DNA from 2 places in the Geobacter psychrophilus genome. Region 2 is predicted to be linked to the other one. Evidence: riboswitches for the same ligand, from Rfam matches in the RefSeq annotation. Region 2 holds a riboswitch; the other holds the start of a gene.
What was found. Region 2 has a riboswitch for S-adenosylmethionine ahead of metX (homoserine O-acetyltransferase MetX). Riboswitches for the same ligand answer to the same signal wherever they lie in the genome.

Region 1 (3,417 bases), 790 kb from region 2:
CGGTGCCGAAGGCGTTCTGGATATAGCGGATGCGCTGGCCCAGTTCCGCATCCTTGACCACGGCAAAGCCGCAGATGACATCGCTGTGGCCATTGAGGAACTTGGTGCCGCTGTGCAGGACGATATCGCAGCCCAGTTCCAGCGGACGCTGCAGGTAGGGGGTCATGAAGGTGTTGTCCACCAGGGTGATGATGCCGTGCCGTCGGGCGATCTCGACCGCACCGCGCAGATCGGTGACCTTCAGCAGGGGATTGGAGGGGGTTTCCAGATAGATGCCCTTGGTCTCCGGCCTGATCGCCGCCTCGATGGCCGGAAGACTCGTGGCGTCCACGAAGGTGGAGCTGATCCCCATGCGGCTGAAGATCGTGGAGAGCACCCGGTAGGCGCCGCCGTAGACATCGTCGCAGACCACCAGGTGGTCGCCGGGGGAGAAGATCATCAGGGTGGTGGAGATGGCCGCCATGCCCGAGGCAAAGGCCAGGCAGCGGCAGCCCCCTTCCAGTACGGCGATGGTGTCCTCCAGCGCCTCGCGGGTCGGGTTGTCCCCCCGGGCGTAGTCGTATTTGCGGAAGTGATCGACCGAGGTCTGCTGGTAGGTGGATATCTGGTAGATCGGTACGCCCAGTGCCCCGGTCTGGGGGTCGACGTTCGGGCCGCCGTGGATCAGTTTGGTTGCAAGTTTCATGATGTTCCTTTCTATGCTTCCAGAGCGTGGCGCAGATCTTCTATCAGGTCATCGGCGTCTTCGATGCCGACCGACAGGCGCAGCAGCACGTTGTTGATGCCGAGCCGGGCGCGCAGTTCGGGCGGGATATCGGCATGGGTCTGCAGCTCGGGGAAGGTGATCAGGCTCTCCACCCCCCCCAGGCTCTCGGCGAAGGAGATCAGCTGCGTCTTCAGCAGCAGCTGTTCGACCAGGGCGTGACTGGTTACCTCAAAGGCAATCATGGCGCCAAAGCCTCTGGCATCGCGCTGGATGAGCTCGTGATCCGGGTGCTCTTCCAGGCCGGGGTAAAAAACCTTGTTTATCAGGGGATGGGTTTTCAGCCACAGGGCGATTTTGAGGGCATTTGCCTGCTGGCGGTCGAGGCGGATGCCCAGGGTTTTCATGCCGCGGATCGTCAGCCAGGCATCCTGCGGCCCCAGCACCGCTCCGACGGCGTTCTGATGGAAGTAGACCTGATCGGCCAGCCCCGGATCCTTGACCGTCACCAGGCCGGCGACGGTGTCGTTGTGGCCGGCCAGGTACTTGGTGGCGCTGTAGACCGCGATGTCGACACCCAGGTCAAGCGGGCGCAGCAGGTAGGGGGTCAGAAAGGTATTGTCGGCAATCAGCAGCAGGTCGTGCTCGCGACAGAGAGCTGACAGGGCGGGCAGGTCGGCGAATTTCAAGAGCGGATTGGTGAGGGTCTCAACAAAGATGGCTTTGGTGGCTGGTGTGACGGCGGCCTGGACAGCCGGGGTGTCGCTGGTATCCACATAGGTGAAGCTCAGGCCATACTGGCTGAAGATCTTGTCGAACAGGCGACAGGTGCCGCCGTACAGGTCTTCGGTGACAATCAGATGGTCACCGGATTTGAACAGCAGCAGCAGGTTGGCGATGGCCGCCATGCCGGAGGAGTATGCAAAACCCCGGGCAGCGCCATCCAGGCGGGCGATGCCGTCCTCCAGGGTCTGTCGGGTAGGGTTGCCGGAACGGCTGTAATCAAAGCCGGTGCTTTGTCCCAGGCCGGGGTGCCTGAAGGTGGCGGTCTGGTAGACCGGAACCGCTACCGAGCCTGTGCGGGTATCCCACTCAAGACCTACCTGAACCGCCAGTGTTGAAATATGCATGTCATACCTCCTGATCCTGTCGCGCAGGATAAAAATGGAAATCCCCATCCGGGGTCGGAAGGGGATTGCTCCATCCTTCCTTATCTGCCGGGATCAGATGATCCCGCTGGAATTGGCACCTTGCCTTTTCAGGCCGGTTGCCGCGACGTCACAGGGCCAGTCCCTCGGTCGCTCTAGATAAGTAGTGCAGGTATGTTTACTTTTTTGTGTGTAAACCGTGAGAATATGAATATCAGTTATACACCAATATTGTCAATAATAGATTTGTGTCTGCCTGGCTGCACGCTGCAACATAGTCAACAATCTGCGTGGCATGCCGTTATCCCTTACCCGGAGGAATGCTTTTCAGCATGGGGGGTCAGCCGGGCAACAACGTCGCGCACCTCGCGGCTCTTAAACGGTTTCGATATGTAGTCGTCCATGCCGGCCGCCAGACATTTTGCCTCATCCCCCTGAAGGGCGTGGGCGGTTATGGCGGCGATCGGGATATGCCCTCCCAGCTCCCGTTCGAGGGCACGGATGGCCGCTGTAGCCGTGAGTCCATCCATAACCGGCATCTCGATGTCCATGAAGATCAGGTCAAAGGCAGCGTGCCGCCATAGCTGCAACGCCTCTTCACCGTTATTGGCGATGGTAACCGTGTGGCCCTGTTTTTCGAGTACCCGCTCAATCAGTTTCTGGTTGATGGGAGCATCCTCCGCAACCAGGATCGAAAGCCGTTGATCCGGCGTCAAGTCAACCGCTCCTGGTGACACTGGCGGGGCTGCCTCCGCTGCAGGGGCATTGAGTGCCAGGCGGATGGCTTCGTAGAGTTCCTCCTGAATAAGTGGTTTCAACAGGCAGCCATCGATCCGGAGCGATTGACGCAGTCCCGAATCCTGCGGAGACGCAGTGTGTGACATGACGATGATGCGGCATTCGGATAAGGCCGGTATGGCTCGAATGCGGGCAGATGTTTCCCAGCCATCCAGACCTGGCATGTGGATATCCATCAGGATCACGTCAGGTGTCCACCCCTGCCGGCTGGCCGCCAGCAAGGCATCATATGCCGTGACGCCGCAGGCGGCAGAGCGGCATTCAATGCCCCACATCCTGCAGAAACCATCCAGAATGGAACGGTTGACGGCATTGTCATCCACCACAAACGCTTTGCGGCCGAGAAGCTCCCGGGCCATGTGCTGCTCCGGATGAAGTTCAGGTTGCAGACCGCAGGTGATGGAAACCCGAAAGGTGCTGCCAATGCCGGGTGTACTTTCGACGGTGAGATCACCATTCATCAGGTCGACCAGTCTGCGGGTGATGGAAAGCCCCAGTCCGGTGCCGCCAAACCTGCGGGTGGTGGAGCTGTCGGCCTGGGTGAAGGGGGTGAATATGTATTCCAGCTGGTCGGGTGAAATGCCGATGCCGGTGTCGCGGACCGTACAGTTGAGGCGGATTGCGTTATCGTGAGGAGCATCCGAGCAGATGCTGATAACCACCTCACCCCGTTCGGTGAACTTGATGGCGTTGCCGGCCAGATTGGTGATGATCTGGCGCAGCCTGAGCGGGTCGCCCGTAAGCTGGTCCGGGACGTCTGGGGCGATG
Region 2 (3,417 bases):
CCATCGGTGACCCGCTGCTCTACTCCACGTTTATCTATCTGCTGCGTATCTTCCAGGAATCATATCCACAGATTGCCATCGAGATCGTACCCGGTATTTCCAGCATCAATACCTCCGCTGCCGTTGCCTGTGTATCCTTGGCCGAGGCGGATGAACGGATCGCCATTATTCCGGCGACAGCCGGAATGGATAAGGTCATCGAGGCGCTGGCAACCTACGATACGGTCGTTTTGCTGAAGGTCAAACCGCTCTTTGGGGACATTCTTGCGGTTCTCAGGAAGATGGGCCGGGATCGAAGCGCGGTGTTTGTCGAACGGGTCGGCGGTGCCCGGCAGAAAGTGCTGACCAGCCTGGACGAGATGGATGCCCATACACCGGATTACCTGTCGTTGATGATTGTCAGGCGCAGTTGAGGTGACCGGTGGCGTAATGTAAAAGGCCCTTTCAGAATTGTTCTGAAAGGGCCTTTTCGCATTGTGAACAGCTTCTGCAACCGCACTAACCCTGCTTCGCAGGATACGTGCTACAGTGTGCTGCCTTTGGCGGGCACTATTTCATCGGTCGGTGCTGCCGGTTGTTCCAGAACGGGTACCCGTGTGACAGCGGGTACTTCGATTGCCGGAGCTGGTGCCGGTGCCTGCGGTGATACGGCTGGCGGAACGGCCTTGACCGGCTGCGCAGCAGGTGCCAGAGGACGGGATGTCTCGACGACCGGAACAGACGACTTCTTTTCTTTGTCATGGTCATACTTCAGGAACGAAACCATCTCATCAAACTGTTTGCTGTAAACATTCGATTCCTGCGTTTCACGCAGCATCAGATCCTTGCTTTTCTGATCCAAAGTGCGCCTGATGCCATCAATGGTTTTGAATTTGACATTGGCATTGGTTGTCATGTTGGCCTCTGCCTCATTGAAATCAGGATATTCCAGGTTTATCATCGGGTCGTAACTCGGGATGCGCTGCCGGAAGTTCGGGTATTCCCAGAGAATGGATCCACTGGCATCCAGAATCTGGGCCGTCATAATCAGATAGTTGTAGTCAGTGGTCAGGGATTTAAACTGGCCGTAGGATATTTCTTTGTCTGATTTGGTCAGTCCGCTGACCACCAGCAGCATGACCGCATCCAGGTTGTTCTTCTGAAGATAGTCGCGCAGTTCATCGTTCTTCCAGAAATATTTGTTGTACAGAACAGACGCATCATCACGTTTTTCACGTCGTGCAGAGAGTTTTCCATAGATGCTCTGCGGGTCACCATCCAGCAGTGCCACCGTATAAAAATTGCCGGTAGCCTTGAGCTTGCGTACAAACTGCTGTTCGTATTTGCGGTTCATTTCTGCCAGCAGTGAAATCAGCTGATCTTTCTCCGGATGTTTGATGTCTGAGTCCGCATCTACGATAATGGGGGCAATGCCAAGCACCCGGACCTTGTCAGCGAAGTTTTCGGTGGGAATGTTAAAGTGGTTCTGTGAACAACCCGAAATAACGGTGGCAAACAATGTGAAAACCAGCAACAATCGTTTCATATAATCTCCTTGCAGGCGGCGTGATACACCGGATTTCAATGAAGATGGTTATAGCAGATGCCTGCCCTGTTTTCCAGATAATTTGGCGGCACGTGCGAGCGGCCGAAGCGGCATGGTGCGGCGGTGTATTTGATTGACAACAGGGGGGTTCTTTCGTATTCTTGACCAACAAAACCTGCTTATCGAGAGTGGTGGAGGGAAAGGCCCTGCGAAACCACAGCAACCGGCCAATCAGGCGTCAGGTGCTAATTCCTGCCGGAAGGCAAAGATGAGAGGTGCGCTGTGAACCGTCGTTTCAGCCCCTTCTCATGTGTTGTGAAGGGGTTTTTTGATGTCCGTTGGCATTGTTACTGAACAATCCGTCACCTTTGATTCCGGTATCCGGTTGGATAGCGGTCGAATCCTTGCGCCAATCACCCTTGTGTATGAAACATACGGAACCCTCAACGCTGCTGCCTCCAATGCCATTCTGGTCGAGCACGCCTGGACCGGAAATGCCCACCTGGCCGGCAAGCTGAGCGCCGACGATCCCAAGCCGGGCTGGTGGGATACGATCGTCGGCCCCGGTAAACTTCTGGATACGGAGCGCTATTTTGTCATCTGTCCCAATGTGATCGGTTCCTGTTACGGCTCCACCGGTCCGGCCTCCATCAACCCCAAAACCGGCAAGCGCTATAACCTGACCTTCCCGGTCGTCACGGTGCGGGATATGGTGCGGGCTCAGAAACTTTTGACAGACTATCTCGGCATCCGGCAGCTGCTCTGTGTCATGGGTGGCAGTATGGGCGGGATGCAGGCCCTGGAGTGGGCCACCCAGTATCCCGACTCGATCGCTTCAGCGGTTGTGCTGGCCTCTACGCCGCGACCCTCTCCACAGGCGATCGCCTTGAACGCTGTAGCCCGCTGGGCGATCTTCAATGACCCTACCTGGCGCAAGGGGGAATATAAACACAACCCCAAGGACGGTCTGGCACTGGCCCGCGGTATCGGCCATATCACCTTTTTGTCCGACGAGTCCATGAATGCCAAGTTCGGGCGGCGATTTTCCGCCAAGGACGGCCAGTTCGATTTTTTCGGGCAGTTCGAGGTCGAGCGTTACCTGAACTACAACGGCTACAGTTTTGTTGACCGCTTTGACGCCAACTCCTTCCTGTATCTGGCCAAGGCGCTGGACCTCTATGATGTTGCCTGGGGGTGTGAATCCATGGCGGAGGCATTCAGTGCCGTAACGGCCCCGATCCAGTTTTTTGCATTCACCTCGGATTGGCTGTATCCCCCCTATCAGACCGAAGAAATGGTGACCTGCCTGAAAGGATTGGGAAAGGTTGTTGAGTACCACCTGATCGAATCGGCCTACGGTCATGATGCCTTTCTGTTGGAACATGAAACCTTTGCCCCCATGGTCATGTCGTTATTGACACGCATTGAAGGCTGAAACGATGACTCAGGGATGGGAGGACATCCGCAGCCTGCCGCTGTTCAGAAAACTGCGGCACGGTGTAGGCAGGGCGATTGCCGACTTTGACCTGATCACGGAGGGGGACCGGGTTGCGGTCGCAGTGTCCGGCGGCAAAGATTCCTACACGCTGCTGCTGTTGCTTGAGGAGTTGCGTCGACGGGCACCGGTTTCATTCGAGTTGATCGCGATCAATATTGATTCCGGCTATCCCGGGTATCGAACCGACGTCATCGAGGGGTTCCTGCGGGAGTACGGATTCAGCCACAGGATGGTGCCGACCGAGCACTATGCCATTATTCAGGACAAGCGTCGGCCCGGTTCTTCCTACTGTTCCATCTGTGCCAGGCTTAAGCGCGGGACGTTGTATTCCGTGGCGCAGGAACTGGGTTGTAACAAGCTGGCGCTTGGGCATCACCGCGATGATTTCATTGAA

Region 1: it holds a riboswitch for S-adenosylmethionine, as region 2 does, so the genes downstream of both, ACOCF6_RS05040 (trans-sulfuration enzyme family protein) here and metX (homoserine O-acetyltransferase MetX) in region 2, are expected to answer to the same signal.

Annotation. Positions count from the first base shown of each region.
Region 1 covers NZ_JBXDTU010000004.1:588,679-592,095, reverse strand. The annotation lists gene ACOCF6_RS05045 (trans-sulfuration enzyme family protein) at 1-685, opposite strand, end outside; gene ACOCF6_RS05040 (trans-sulfuration enzyme family protein) at 697-1,833, opposite strand; SAM riboswitch class I at 1,911-2,017, opposite strand; gene ACOCF6_RS05035 (response regulator) at 2,160-3,417, opposite strand, start outside.
Region 2 covers NZ_JBXDTU010000004.1:1,377,873-1,381,289, reverse strand. The annotation lists gene cobI (precorrin-2 C(20)-methyltransferase) at 1-413, shown strand, start outside; gene ACOCF6_RS08795 (hypothetical protein) at 524-1,525, opposite strand; SAM riboswitch class I at 1,702-1,800, shown strand; gene metX (homoserine O-acetyltransferase MetX) at 1,857-2,960, shown strand; gene ttcA (tRNA 2-thiocytidine(32) synthetase TtcA) at 2,965-3,417, shown strand, end outside.